One region of the Desulfurispirillum indicum S5 genome, then DNA from elsewhere that is predicted to be linked to it. Evidence: riboswitches for the same ligand, from Rfam matches in the RefSeq annotation. Region 1 holds a riboswitch; each other region holds the start of a gene.
The links. A riboswitch is a leader RNA that binds a small molecule or an ion and turns the genes downstream of it on or off. The one in region 1 is predicted to bind cobalamin.
Positions count from the first base shown of each region.

Region 2: linked by a shared signal. The riboswitch ahead of cobT (nicotinate-nucleotide--dimethylbenzimidazole phosphoribosyltransferase) and the one ahead of metE (5-methyltetrahydropteroyltriglutamate--homocysteine S-methyltransferase) in region 1 are both predicted to bind cobalamin.
Region 3: linked by a shared signal. The riboswitch ahead of SELIN_RS11830 (ribonucleoside triphosphate reductase) and the one ahead of metE (5-methyltetrahydropteroyltriglutamate--homocysteine S-methyltransferase) in region 1 are both predicted to bind cobalamin.
Region 4: linked by a shared signal. The riboswitch ahead of SELIN_RS06350 (hypothetical protein) and the one ahead of metE (5-methyltetrahydropteroyltriglutamate--homocysteine S-methyltransferase) in region 1 are both predicted to bind cobalamin.

Region 1 is NC_014836.1:2,206,747-2,210,430, forward strand. It holds gene SELIN_RS10350 (Crp/Fnr family transcriptional regulator) at 1-218, opposite strand, end outside; gene SELIN_RS10355 (alpha/beta hydrolase) at 388-1,293, opposite strand; cobalamin riboswitch at 1,606-1,779, shown strand; gene metE (5-methyltetrahydropteroyltriglutamate--homocysteine S-methyltransferase) at 1,992-3,684, shown strand, end outside.
Region 2 is NC_014836.1:1,832,559-1,836,242, reverse strand. It holds gene SELIN_RS08665 (sirohydrochlorin cobaltochelatase) at 1-212, opposite strand, end outside; gene cobT (nicotinate-nucleotide--dimethylbenzimidazole phosphoribosyltransferase) at 209-1,270, opposite strand; cobalamin riboswitch at 1,522-1,712, opposite strand; gene SELIN_RS14050 (chemotaxis protein CheD) at 1,791-2,279, opposite strand; gene SELIN_RS14045 (PAS domain-containing sensor histidine kinase) at 2,795-3,684, shown strand, end outside.
Region 3 is NC_014836.1:2,522,011-2,525,694, forward strand. It holds gene SELIN_RS14225 (anaerobic ribonucleoside-triphosphate reductase activating protein) at 1-5, opposite strand, end outside; gene nrdD (anaerobic ribonucleoside-triphosphate reductase) at 2-175, opposite strand; gene SELIN_RS11830 (ribonucleoside triphosphate reductase) at 172-2,238, opposite strand; cobalamin riboswitch at 2,419-2,611, opposite strand; gene SELIN_RS11835 (bacterioferritin) at 2,710-3,207, shown strand; gene SELIN_RS11840 (RNA polymerase sigma factor) at 3,469-3,684, shown strand, end outside.
Region 4 is NC_014836.1:1,343,160-1,346,843, forward strand. It holds gene htpX (protease HtpX) at 1-677, opposite strand, end outside; gene SELIN_RS06345 (hypothetical protein) at 913-1,662, shown strand; cobalamin riboswitch at 1,724-1,901, shown strand; gene SELIN_RS06350 (hypothetical protein) at 2,079-2,531, shown strand; gene cbiM (cobalt transporter CbiM) at 2,518-3,171, shown strand; gene cbiQ (cobalt ECF transporter T component CbiQ) at 3,180-3,684, shown strand, end outside.

The sequences.
Region 1 (3,684 bases):
GTGAATTCCTTGCCGTTGGGGCAGCTCAGGAAGATGCGCACACTGCCCTGCAACACCATGTAGATAAAGTCGGGAGCCTCGTGAGGGCCGAAGAGGATGCCATTTTTGTCAGCTGTTCGCCGTTGACATCGCTCCAGGTAAGTGTCAAGCAGATCGGCGGGCAGCTCCGCCATATTCTTCATGGTGTGAAAACCCGAGTCGCTTTTGCCGCCGCGCACACGAAACCTCCTGCCTCTGCCTTCAGAAGACCGTACAGTGACACAGGCCGCCGGAGGAATCAACCACGGAACACGCAGACACGTGCGGGCTATCTCCTCTGCATATTCTGGCAACAGCAGCCATACCGGCTCCCGGATGGGATATCTGGGTTCTGCAGGTTCGCAGAGCCTATGGCAGCTCCTCTGCTGGCACGAGGGCTTCATTCAGAAAATTCACCAGCTGCCGCACCAGTTCCGGTGCCAGCGGCACATCCGGATTTTCATAGGAAATCCGCTGCGCCTGCGGATCGTCTTCAACCAGCTTGAGAATATGATTCATGCCGGGAATCACATGAAGCCGCGCGTCGGGATTCGCCGCCTGAAGCGCCTGAGCCTCAGCGACCGGCACCTGCATGTCGGTCTGCCCATGGAAGATGGCAACGGGAGTACTCAGTTTCTGCAGCTCCTCGGCAGGCTGGTAAGGAAACCAGGAGATCAGGTATGGCTGCACACTCTCACGGAACAGAAGGGCCAGTTCCTGCGGCACAACCGGCACCGTCTCCCCCATTTCGAGGGACCGGATAATCGCCGCCGCTGCACGCTCAAGATCCGTCGGCAAAAGCCCGGATAACTGGTGGCGCAGCAGATCTGCGGCACTTCCTGACGGGCTGGCAAGGGTGACACGGGCGCAGTGTGGCTGCTGCTGAGCTGCCAATATGCCGATCAGGGCTCCCTCGCTGTGACCGATAACCACAACACAGTCAAAACGCGAATCGGCGACAAGCATTTCCATCCAGCTGGCGGCATCCTGAACATAGGTGTCCAGCCGTAGCTGCGACTCATCCAGTGCCGCCTGGTTGCTGGCCCCGATGCCCCGCTTGTCATAACGCACGGAAGCATAGCCCGCACGCGCCAACTCCTCAGCCAGCATCTTCAGACTGTTGTTTCGCCCCGGCAGCCCCACGGTGTTTCCGTCGCGATCCGTGGGACCGGAACCAGCAATAATCAGCGCCACCGCCGCCGTTTTCCCCGCCGCTTCCGGCAACTGCAGGGTACCGCGCAGCGTACCCGTGGCAGTCTGCAGGTGAATATCCACAGCGTGGCTCCCAGCGGACACTTCGGCGTAAACTCCCAGGATCACTGAGAACACCAACAGAAAACGCAACACTTGTACACGGCGACCTGAAAAACTCAGAGAGCCCATGACACCTCCAGGCAAACATGCTTCCTAAGAAAATTCACCATACCTTCCTCCCTCGAGAATGTCCATGCCCGTAGAAGGCAGAACCACCAAAGCGTGACTCCAGGAATGGCACGCCATTCCAATTGCATTTTACCGGTTGACCTGCCATGCCAGAGTGCGGTATCCATAGAGACAGATGAGGGCAGATCCCGTATTACTGGTGAAAACCCTCCCTCCCATTACAGATTCGAGAGCAGGAAACGGAAGACGGTGAAAATCCGTCGCGGACGCGCCGCTGTAACCGGACACATGCTGCATGGTCACTGGATAGTTATCTGGGAAGGCCATGGAGCGAAAAAAGCCGGAAGCCAGAAGACGCCCTGTTCTCAGGCCTGACAGCACCTCGCGCCAGGGTGTAGAGCAGGGGTACACGAATTCTGCTCATGGCTGAACACCGCTGCAGATTCGCGATAACTCTTCCTTACACCCATTTCCTGCCAGCAGGGGATGGGTTTTGCGTTTTCTGCGTGTATGTCCGTCATCGGGAATATGCACGCTGAGCGCTGTCAGTGCCTTTACTTTGGGTACCAATTCCAGAAAAGGAGCTGACTATGCTGACGCACACACTTGGATTTCCCCGTATGGGTTCACGCCGTGAACTGAAAACCATTCTTGAAGCCTACTGGAAGGGAACAGCCACCCTGGAGAGCCTTCAGGCCGATGGCCGCGTTCTGCGCCGTCTGCACTGGCAACTTCAGAGGCGCGCCGGTATTGACCTGGTCCCCGTAGGAGATTTCTCCTTTTACGACCACATGCTCGACATGATCGCCATGGTGGGTGCAGTACCTGAACGCTTCCGCCGGGAAGGTGAACAGGCAGACCTGGACACGCGCTTCTTTATGGCACGTGGAGTGAGGGGCAATGCGAGTGCTCCAGCCATGGAAATGACGAAATGGTTCAATACCAATTATCACTATATTGTGCCGGAGTTCTTTCCAAAGCAGCAGTTCCGGCTCTCCAGCAGTGATCTTTTTGATCACCTTGAAGAGGCGATCCAGGCAGGTTTTCCCGCCAAGCCCGTACTCCCCGGCCCCTTCACATTTCTGGCCCTGGGCAAGGAGACGGTGGAAGGTTTTGACCGCTGGCAGCATCTGGATGCCCTCGTCTCAGTGTACGAGGCTATTCTCACCCGACTTGCCACTTGCTGCCAGTGGATTCAACTGGATGAGCCCATCCTGGCCAGTGATCTCCCCAGGGCGGCCCGTGCTGAATTCACGGCCGTATACAAGCGCCTGCAAAACGCGGCAAACCCGGCGCGGATACTGGTAGCCACCTATTTTGGCGGCCTGGAAGAAAACCTGGAACTGGCTCTGGATCTGCCTGTCACTGGCCTGCATGTCGACCTGGTAAGCGCGCCGGATCAGCTGCCCGCCCTCCTGAGCCAGTGGCCAACATCCAGGTATCTCTCTCTGGGGCTGGTGGACGGCCGCAATGTGTGGCGCACCGATCTTGACCAGGCACGCGAGGTGGCCGAATACGCGTCACAGTGGATTGGCGAAGAGCAGGTCATGCTGGGAACCTCCTGCTCTTTACTCCATGTTCCCGTTGACCTTGAACTGGAGCATGAGCTGGATCCGGAAATTTTCAACTGGCTTGCCTTTGCCCGCCAGAAGTGCGGCGAACTGAATCTGCTGCGCTCCGCCCTTGCCGGCGAACCAGTCGCGGCACCCTTCGAGGAGAATCGCCAGGCGTTGGCGGCACGGGCAGGCAGCAAACGCGTCAGGCGTCAATCCGTACGACACCAGATGGAAGCCCTCACCCCCGAAATCTCTGTGCGTCAGGAGACCTCTGATCAGCGGCGCATCGCCCAGAGTGAACGTTTCAACCTACCCCTGCTGCCGACTACGACCATAGGATCTTTCCCGCAGACACCGGAAATCCGGGCAGTCCGTCATCGCTTCCGCCAGGGGCACATAACCGCGGAAGAGTATCAACAGACGATCAAGGAATACATCTGTCAGGTCATTGACTTCCAGGAAGAGTCCGGCCTTGATGTTTTTGTGCATGGAGAATTCGAACGTACCGACATGGTGGAGTACTTTGCCGAGCACCTGGAGGGTTTCTGTTTTACCCGCCACGGCTGGGTACAGAGCTATGGCAGCCGCTGCGTCAAACCACCGGTTCTCTACGGCGACGTGGAGCGACCGCATCCCATCAGCGTACAATGGACCCAGTATGCTCAATCCCTGACAGGAAAACCGGTCAAAGGTATGCTTACCGGCCCGGTAACCCTGCTGAACTGGA
Region 2 (3,684 bases), 370 kb from region 1:
GGGTGGTCACGGCGATATGCCGCGTCGGCGGCGCGCTCATGCCACTTGCGGCGGATGAAGTTGGAGGTGAAGGCCAGGCGGACGGGGATGCCGGGATAGCGCTGCTCGATGTCCCGCAGCATGGCCAGGATGGGTTCCAGGGTGGCGGGGTAGGTGGTGCCGAAGGCCGCCAGTACAATGGCGCTTTGGGGAACGGATTCGGGGTGTTTCATGGTCGTATATCCACCAGGTAGTCGCGGTTGATCATGGCTTCATCGAAGGTGGCCATGGTGCTCAGCATACTGAGGGCCGCATCCACAATGCCGAAGGCCAGGGGGCAGCCGGTGCCTTCGCCCAGGCGCATATCCAGGTGCAGCAGGGGTTCCAGCTGCAGTTCCGCCATAATGCGGACGTAGCCGGGCTCCGCCGAGCGGTGGGAGGGGATCAGGTACTCCCGCACCAGCGGATTGAGGCGGCAGGCCACCAGGGCGGCGGCGGCGGAGATAAAGCCGTCGATCACCACGGGGACTTTACTGTGGGCAGCGCCCAGAAAGCAGCCCACCATGCCCGCCACGTCCAGTCCGCCCACTTTGGACAGTACATCCAGGGGGTCGGCGGGGTCCGGCTGGTGCAGGGCCAGGGCGGCGCTGATGACCTGTTTTTTGCGGGCCAGCGCTTCGTCGGTGATGCCGCCCCCTTTGCCCACGGCCTCGTCGGCGCTGGCTCCGGTCAGGGCCATGAAGATGGCGCTGCTGCAGCTGGTGTTGCCGATGCCCATTTCGCCGGTGCCGATCAGGTTATAGCCTTCGTGTGCCAGCTCCTGAACCACCTGGATGCCGGTGAGGACGGCCTGTTCGGCCTCGTGGCGCTCCATGGCCGCTTCTTTGGCGAAGTTGGCGGTGCCGGGGCGCACTTTGCGCGCAATCAGGCCGGGGTGGGATATGTTGGGTTTGATGCCGATATCCACCACGCGCACATCGGCTCCATTGGCGTTGCTGAGCACGCAGATGCCCGTCAGGTTTTTGAGCATGTTGATGGTCTGAATGGCGGTGACTTCCTGGGGAGCGCAGGCGATGCCCTCTTCCACGATGCCGTGGTCAGCGGACATGACGATGGTGCACTTCCTGCGGGGGGCGGGGGTGATGGTGCCACTGATGGCGGCCACCTGGGCGGCGATGGATTCCAGCCTGCCCAGGCTGCCCAGGGGTTTGGCCAGGCTGTCAATGCGGGCCTGGGCGGCAGCGCGGATTTCGGCGCTGGGGGCGGTGATGGTGTCGATGATGGGCTTCATCACGGGTTGCCTCCCGTGGTGTCCGTGACGGTTCGGGCGGCACCAGGGGAATTCGGGGGAAACATCCGCTGCCATGGTAAGACTGACAGCGGGATACAAGCAAAAAAAGCTGGCATGAAAAAGCCTCCTGCGTTGTATCCCGGGCAAGCAGGGGAACACAGGAGGTACACGTTGCGAGCAAAACCCGAAAATGTCCGAACCGGCACCCACCTTCCATACCCGGGAAGGGTTGAGTACACAGGTCTGCCGTGCAGGCCTGTGTGATTCCGGCAGGTCTCCTGACTTGCGATTCATCCTCCCGATCGCCTTCCCAACCTGAGAGGCCAGTGGCAAAGTGATCCGTCGTCGTCGCTCACAGTGGCGGGTCCGTGGGGGAGTTGCACCCCGCTTCCCTTTTCATCTGACACGGGCAGTGCCAGACACCGGAATCTGTTGCTGTTTCTTTTACCGAAAGCGGGCGTTACTGTCAAAGCCATTCAGCGGGGGCGGAAGAAAAGTGTCTGCATCGGCAACTCTCCTGTCACAGGCACTCGGGAAGCGTGGGCAGGCGTTTGAGCAGAACCTCTCCGCTGGCGCAGTTGATGAAGACTTTACGGCCATTGATGCCTCCGGTTTCCTGGTGGCTGATGGGGTAGCCAAGTTCGCGCAGCAGGGTGAGGGTAACTTCCACATTGAGCTCTCCGACGCTTATCCAGGCGTGACGCCTTGGCTGGTTTGCCATACGGCTGCCGCCAAAGACGCTGACGGTGAGTTCGTGGGGTTTGACGCCACGGGAGCGGAAGGCGTCATGGAGAAAGCGCACACAGCCATCGGCGTACTTCAGGGGAGTGGTGGTGCTGGCCTGGCCGATGGAGGGCATCAGGGCATGGGTGATGCCGGTGATCTTCAGGCGTGGGCTGTGCATGATCACGCAGACGCAGGAGCCAAGGATGGTGTAGATGGTCTGAGGATGTTCACCGATAAGGGCCTCGGCTGGCTTGAGGCAGATGGCTTGGCTCAGTTTCCGCATGGTGCTTTCCGGTACTCTTGAGTGTTGGAGGTGTGATGCCATTCGTAAGCGTATCCATGAACTTCCCCGGCCACTTGGTGTGCTCCCGGAATGGCGGGAAAAGGTTCAGCAGGCTGCTGAAAAACCCTCATCTGCGGTGTTGCCCGCCGTCGCGCGTCATTGCAACGTACGGGAAGTACGCTTCATTCCACGCTCCGCGAGCGCCTTGCACCTGAGCATTTTTCAATTGCCTGCGTATTTTTTAAGTATTTCAGCAAGCTGTTGCCATCGTGAGGAGTTCCGGAAATTCTCGCACACCAGGCGGGGAATGGCACGGGGAAAATGAAAAAATGGCTGCATGCCTGAATGGCCTGGAAAACGGTACGCTGAATATATTCTGCATTCCTACTGGAAGCATGGGTAAAGAATGGGTAATTTGCCATGGAATAAGTTGATAAAAAGATATTGCAGAGACTTTCTCGGAACAGGTACAACACAGGTTCGGGCTCACTGAAAATGAAAGTGGTGAGAGGATCATGCGTATACCTTTGATCTGTATCGTGCTCTGCATGTCGTTGTCTGTGGCCTCAGGCGAAGAGCTCTTCACCTATGGTGCTTTCCTCAAGCATGGTTCGGTCATGCTGCTGATTGATGAACAGACGCGCACTATTCTGGATGCCAATCAGGCGGCTGTGGATTTCTACGGTTATGATATTGATACCCTGCGCCGGATGCACATGGGACAGATCAATATTCTGCCCGATGCCTCGGCGCAGCGGGCACTGCAGCTGCATCGTGAGGCACCTACGCAGTATGCGCACTTTCAACACCGCCTGGCTTCGGGGGAAATCCGGCAGGTGGAGGTTTTTACCTGGCTGTTTGAGCGACAGGGCCGAAAGGTTCGGCTTTCGACGGTCAGGGATCTCTCCGCTGGCAGTGACCTGATCTACCTGCTGGATCGAGTCTACACCCAGGATCGCTTTGCCGAGCAGATTGCGGGATTCGGGCACTGGACACTGGATCGAAACTCCATGCGGATTTTCCTCACCGAGGGGGCGGCGGCCATACTGGGCATTGGGGACCAGCAGATCTCCTATGACGAACTTCACGCCATGGTGGTGCCCGAGGATCGCATCACCCTGGACCACTTTCACCAGAACCTGCTGGAATTTGGTATGCGCAGTGAACAGACGCTGCAAATTACCCGGGCTGATGGCAAAAGCGCTTTCGTGCGCATCTTTGCCAGTTATGATCCCTTTACCAACGTGCTCACCGGCGTGATCAACGATATCACGGAACACACACGGACCCTGGATCGTCAGCAGCACCAGGCGACGCTGTTTATCATCGTCCTTGGCGTTCTGGTCGTCGGCCAGTTTGTCATCATTAACTTGCTGATGCACTTTCGCAAGCTGCGGAAGCGGGC
Region 3 (3,684 bases), 320 kb from region 1:
CTCATGGGTTGACCGCAAAGGTCTCCCGCTTGCCGAATTCCTCTTTTTTGCCTTCGTTCCAGTGGTTGGTGGGGCTGTGGTAGCCCACGACACGGCTGTAGATGTCGCAGGGGGTTCCTTTGACGCTGGCAAGCTGTTCTTCCAGTTGCTGAATCTGTGCTTCGCGCTGGCTCATGAGTGTGCTCCTGTCAGATTGATTTCGTGCAGGCCGTCCTGGCCTTTGAGTTCGGTAATCCGGGTCTGAATTTCCTGCCGCTGTTCCTGGGCGCAGTGGGGGCAGTGGGTGTGCTCGCCCTTGAGGTAGCCGTGAACAGGGCAGATGGAAAATGTCGGTGTGATGGTGATGTAGGGCAGGTGGTAGCGCCGGGTGATGGTGTCCAGCAGTTTGCCCACGGTGGTGCCGTCCTCCACGGCTTCGCCCAGGAAGATGTGGAAGACGGTCCCCCCGGTGTAGAGGGGCTGCAGCTGATCCTGATGGTCCAGGGCGGCAAAGAGGTCGCGGGTTTTCTCCACCGGTATCTGGGTGGAGTTGGTGTAGTAGGGGCGCTCTTCAGTACCGGAGGTGATGATGCCGGGAAGGGTCTGGCGGTCCTTGCGGGCCAGGCGGAACGAGGTGCCTTCGGCGGGGGTGGCCTCCAGGTTGTAGAGCACGTCTTCCTCCAGCTGGAACTGTCCCAGGCGCTCCCGCATGAATTCCATGACGCGACGGGAAAATTCCAGCCCTTCGGGATGGGTGATATCCACGCCGATAAAGTTCAGCAGCGCTTCGTTCATGCCGATGATGCCGATGGTGTTGAAGTGGTTTCGCCAGTACTCGCCAAAGCGCTGATGAATATCCTGCAGGTAAAAGCGGGAATAGGGGTAGAGGCCGTTTTCCGTCAGGCGCTCCAGGGCCTTGCGTTTGATTTTGAGGCTGTCGCGGGCCAGCTCCATCAGCTCGGCCAGCCGCTCAAAGAAGGCCGTTTCGCTGTCCACGCTGTGGGCGATGCGGGGCAGGTTGATGGTTACCACGCCAATGGAGCCGGTCAGGGGATTGGCGCCAAAGAGTCCGCCACCGCGCTTGTGCAGTTCCCGATTGTCCAGACGCAGGCGACAGCACATGCTGCGCGCGTCGTCGGGGCTCATGTCGCTGTTGACGAAGTTGGCAAAGTAGGGGATGCCGTACTTGGCGGTAGTCTCCATCAGCCTGCCCACCATGGGGTGCTGCCAGTCGAAGTCGCGGCTGACGTTGTAGGTGGGAATGGGGAAGGTGAAGACGCGCCCTTTGGCGTCGCCTTCCATCATCACTTCCATGAAGGCCTGGTTGAGCATGAACATCTCTTCCTGAAATTCCCCGTAGGTGCGTTCCTGGGGCTTTCCGCCTATGATGACCGGCTCGTCGCGGTGGGTGGAGGGGACGTACAGGTCCATGGTCAGGTTGGTGAAGGGCGTCTGAAATCCCACGCGGGTGGGGATATTCAGGTTGAAGACGAACTCCTGCATGGCCTGCTTCACTTCGGGGTAGGTCAGCTGGTCATAGGCGATAAAGGGTGCCAGGCAGGTATCGAAATTGGCAAAGGCCTGGGCCCCCGCGGCTTCCCCCTGCAGGGTGTAGAAGAAGTTGACCACCTGACCCAGGGCCGAGCGCAGGTGTTTGGCCGGCTTGCTCTCCACCTTGTCGGCCACGCCGCGAAAGCCGCGCACCAGCAGATCCTTCAGATCCCAGCCGCAGCAGTACACCGCCAGCAGCCCCAGATCGTGAATGTGAAAGTCGCCACGGGAGTGGGCTTCCTGCACCTGGCGCGGATAGATCTTATTGAGCCAGTAGCGGGCGGTGATGGTGGAAGAGATGTAGTTGTTGAGCCCCTGCAGCGCATAGGTGGTGTTGCTGTTTTCGTTGACCCGCCAGTCGCTGCCGCCCAGGTAGGATTCCACGATGCTCTCCAGACCTTCGAAGCTTTCGGTCATGGCCCGCATGTCGGCGCGCTGGTGGCGGTAGATGATATAGGCTTTGGCGGTTTTGGCGTGGCCACCCTCGATGAGAACCTTTTCCACGCAGTCCTGCACCTGCTCTACGGTGCAGGAACCGTACTGGCCGTACTGGTCCACCAGGGCGCGCAGCACCTGCAGGGAGAGGGCCGAGGCAATGTTACGGTCGCTGCCGCCCACCGAACGGGCGGCCTTGAAGATGGCAGTGGCGATGCGCTCCTGGTCGAAGGGGACAAAACGACCATCGCGCTTCATGACAGTAGTGATCATAGTTCAGGCTCCGTGGCTTCCGCCACTGTCCGTCCGCGAAGACGGCACATCATCCCGGCAAATATCCGGGCAGGCAGTGGCAGGGGTACGCATGTGATGAAAGAAATGGGTACGTGGGCCGCAGAGCGCTGGCTACAAAAGACGGGAACGTGAAGACAGAACTTCCATAGGAACATCCCTCCGCTGTGTGTTCTCGGGGCAGGTATCCTGGCTCGCCATCATCCTCAGCTCCGCCTTCCCGTGTTGTCACAGTGGCGCATGGAGCCTTGTCCGGCTTACAGTTGCGGGGGCAGCGACGGATTTTCACCGCACTTCCCTGAATCCCGGATCGATATAGTGCCCTGCCTCTGCGACCATGTCAACGGAAGATTTCCCACCCCCGGCTTCCCTTGATTGCCACGGGTTTCTGGAGTAGTATCTGCCCATCGGACTCGTATTTTTTTATCCATCTCGAATATCAGGAGGCATTCCATGCATGAAAAAAGTATAGCTCTGCTGAACAAGGCCGTATCTGAAGAAATCGCCGCGCTCCACCAGTATATGTATTTCCACTTTCACTGTGACGACCAGGGCTACGACCTGCTGGCCGGGCTCTTCAAGCGCACCGCCATCGAAGAGATGATCCACGTGGAGCGTCTGGCCGAGCGCATCCTCTTCCTGGGTGGCGACGTGGAAATGAAAGCCGGCTCCAACGTTATTCCAGAACAGGACGTGAATAAAATGCTGGAAATGGCTGCCAAAATGGAAGAGCAGAGCGCCATGGACTATAACCGCTGGGCCAACGAGTGCGGCACCAACGCCGACTCGGTCTCCAAGAAACTCTTCGAGGATCTGGTCATGGATGAAGAGCGTCACTACGACCAGTATGACAACGAAATCGACAACCTCAAGCGTTTTGGCGAAAACTACCTGGCCCTGCAGTCCATTGAGCGCAGCAAGAGCCGCAGCGCCGGACAGCCCGCAGAGTAAAACCCCTCAGAACATGTATATCCAGGGAGCGTCAGCCGGCGCTCCCTGTTTCTTTTGCTGGCCACGGCACCCCTTCACCCCTGCGACAGCCTCACCCACAGCACTTTCCTGCTGAAATGCCCGAATACCCTTGACAGAGGATCGAAAAAAGCGCTAGAAAGTTTGCGTAAACTAACATGATCGCCCGTGCCTCCACACTCACCAGAAGGTGAAGCAGCGTGAACGCGACGCACCCGGAAGAGCGACTGGAAGAGGGCATCCATGTCAGATCAGAATCCCCACGACATCTACCGCAACCACCACAAGGATATCCTGCGCTATTTCTCCAGCCGCGTATCCTCTTCCGGAACAGCGGCAGACCTGACCCAGGAAACCTTCCTGCGCCTGCTGCGCAGCTCCATCTCCCTGCTCAATCCCAAAGCGTACCTGCTGAAAGTTGCCCACAATGTACTGATCGACTACTATCGATCCGCGAGC
Region 4 (3,684 bases), 860 kb from region 1:
GCACGGTATTCACGGCGACGGGAGAACCAGAAAACGATCATGGAAGCCAGGATGGCCAGAACGATCTCCGCCACAATAGTTACGATGTAATAGCCGATGCCCAGGCCACGCTCGGTCTTGAAGACCACGCGATCCACGGTGTAACCGATGATGCGGGCGAAAAACATGACAAAGGTATTCACCACACCCTGGATCAGGGCCAGGGTTACCATATCGCCGTTGGCCACGTGGCCGATTTCATGTCCGAGCACGGCGCGGATCTCCTCGTCACTGAAACGCTGGAGCATCCCCTGGCTCACCGCCACCAGGGCGTTGTTGCGATTCCAGCCGGTGGCAAAGGCGTTAGACTGCTGAGCCGGAAAAACGCCCACTTCAGGCATGCCGATGCCGGCTTTCTGGGAAAGCTCACGCACCGTCTGCACAAGCCACTGCTCGCGCTCGTTACGCGGGCGCTCGATGATAACGGTGCCAGTCCCTTTTTTTGCTATCCATTTCGAAAGCAGCAGGGAGACAAAAGAACCGGACATGCCGAAGACAAAACAGAAAATGAGCAGGCTGGTCAGGTTGAGCCCGGTGCCCGAAGCATCCAGGATGGAACCAACGCCCAGCAGGCTCAGGGTAATGCTGGCGACGACAATGACCGCCAGGTTGGTAGCCAGAAAGAGCAGTATACGCATGCAACCCTCCTTGAAGAGTTTCACTGACGCTCAAGACGCCATGTGCGATGAATGTTAAAAAAAAATCCTTGAAAGCGCACAAATATTATCAAAATTCCCCTTGTTGACAAGGAAATTCGTCTTTATCTGGTAACACGAAAATAAATTTCGTAATATTTTTCTTGACTTTTTCGAGCGATAAAGCGTAGTTGTGGCAGGAAATACCGTGTATATGCACGTTGCAGGGAGATTTTCCATGAAGAAAACAATGCGATCTACCGGGCTTTTCCTGGCCAGCACCCTGGCGCTGCTGTCATGCTTCAGCATGGCTTCTGCCGGAACGCTGAAATTCTTTGCCAATGGCGAAGAACTGATAGCCGAGGGGTTTATGAGTCCGAAACTCACCAAGGATGGCTGGCAGCTGAATTTTGACCACGCCTTTGTGGTGCTCCAGAATATCACGGCCTACCAGACTACCCCGCCCTTTGACCCCGAGGTGGCCGATGCCATCACCTACAGCGCCAAGGCTTCCCTGGAAGGGATTCATGTGGTTGACCTGGCCCGCGGCAGCGTGGAAGAGCCACCAGTGCTGGTAGGTGTCGTTGAGAACGTCACGCCTGGTCACTACAATGCCCTTTCCTGGCAGGTTGTCAAGGCGGAGTCGGGCATGCTCAAGGGAGCGTCTATGGTGCTGATTGGCACCGCCCGGAAGGATGGTCGCAGTGTCAGCTTTCAGATAACTTCCGATGACGTTGCCACCTATCGCTGTGGCGAATTTGTGGGTGATGAGCGCAAGGGATTTGTCAGTAAGGACGAAGACGGTGATCTGGAAATGACGTTTCACTTTGATCATATATTCGGCAGAGCCGACAAGGATGCTGACGATGATGTGAATCTCGAAGGTATCGGCTTTGCTGTTTTCGCCGCTGGCGCTGACAGACTGAAGCTTCAGGGTATGCATGTGGGTCATGCCGGCGAAGGACACTGCAGTGTCCAATGGCACTGAGTCACTGCTGAAGAGGTGCAATGGCAGGTATCTTGACAAATGGGTACAGGTACCGTAAACACGTTTAGTTCTCATTTTCGGTGCCCGTATCCGGGTGAAAAGGGAAGAGGGGTGCAAATCCCCCGCGGACCCGCCACTGTAAGCGATGACGATGGATCACAAGCCACTGGCCCGTGCCGGGAAGGCGATCTGGAGGATGATTCGCAAGCCAGGAGACCTGCCGGAAAGTACACACGACCCTTCCCGGGTATGGAAGGCGGGTGCGCAGAGACGTTGGGGTTAACAGCCACGACGCCTTCTGGGTTCTTCCGTATCCGGGGCAGATCCCAGGAGGCTTTTTTATGTCCAGTGCGAGCTCTTGTTGTTCCCCCAGATATTCCGGAATATCACCGATGGTAATCGTTTCGGGCACTACCGTGTCAATGCGGTTTGCCCTGCTGGTTCTCTGTGCTTTTCTGTTGAGCTCGGGTATTGCCCATGCGCATGGTGTGGTTACCCGTACGGAAATCCAGAGGGTGATCTTCGTGGAAGCTATCTATGAGGATGGCACGCCCATGGCTGGCGCCCAGGTGGTGGTCTTTTCGCCTCAGAATCCCCGCACGCCCTGGCTGACCACTGTGGCCGATGAGCAGGGGCATGTGCGCGTTACCCCGGATCAGCAGATTTCAGGTACCTGGAGCATTCAGCTGCGACAGGCGGGCCATGGGGCCATGATCCATGTTGATCTGGGCGATGAGGATATTACCATTACTTCCCGTACAGAAACAGGAAGACTGCGCACCCTTCTCATGTTCGGCCTGGTCGTCTGGGGTGCTGTGGGAACGGCGCTCTATTTCCGCAAAGGAAAGAAGAGTCATGCATATTCCTGACGGCATATTGCCACTGCCGGTAACTGTTGGAGCTTTTGCGCTCACTATTGGCCTGACGGCAGTGGCAGTAGCAAGAATCAACCGCATGGCAGACCCCCGGGAAGGGATTCCCCGCGCGGCACTGTTTACGGCAGCTTTCTTCGTCCTCTCCACTGTGCATATTCCCATCCCTCCCACCAGCGCGCACCTTATGCTCAGTGGCATACTGGGTGTTATGCTGGGCTATTACGCGCTGCCAGCGGTGGTCATCGCCATTTTTCTGCAGGCAATCATGCTGGGTCATGGCGGGCTGACCACCATAGGCATAAATTCCCTGATCATTGGTATTCCTGCACTGGTGGCCAGTGGGGTTTATCGGATGATGCGTCCTGTGGCCATGCGTGGCGGCAACCTCCTGTATCTCGGACTGGCTTTTTTTGTGGGCTCCCTGGGGTCGGTGCTGGCAGTCATCATTTTTGCATCAACCGTACTCCTGTGGATGCCAGTACATATAGACGCTGCCGCTGAACGGGCGGCTCTGCTCGTCCTGGTGCTGGTGCATATTCCTTTAGTCCTCCTGGAGGGTGCCTTCTGTGCCTGGCTGGTGCACTATTTTCAGCGAACCAGCCCTGCGCTGCTCGACGAAAACATGGAGGCATAGCACGATCCATGGGGTGTTTTTGTTTTCTCCACCGTTGGGATCCGCGTTGTCGTTTGCTGGCTGCCCTGGTGCTGGCCTTCAGCTTTTCCTTTGTCAAAGCGCTGCATTTGCTGCCACTGATTCTGGGGGTTGGGTTTGCGTGTTCAGTGCTGGCGGGCCTTGGGCCAATGGCCCTCTTCAACCGTCTGCGTCTGCCATCGTTCATTATTGTGGCCATGGTGATTTTCCTCCCCTTTGCTGGTGGCCAGACGGTGCTGTTGGATCTCGGGATGGTCAGTGTCTCCCGTGAGGGGACGCACGCCGCTCTTTTGATTGCGGCCCGCTTTTATGCCATCATGATGGTGGTGTTCGCGATGATAGGAACCATGACCCTGGAGGTAACAATAAATACCTTGAAGTCCCTGGGGCTGCCGCCGGTGATGGCCGATATGGCCGGGCTTGTGCTGAGGTATTTCCATGTCATTGCCGATGACCATGGACGCATGACCACCGCCATGACCCTGCGCGGTTACT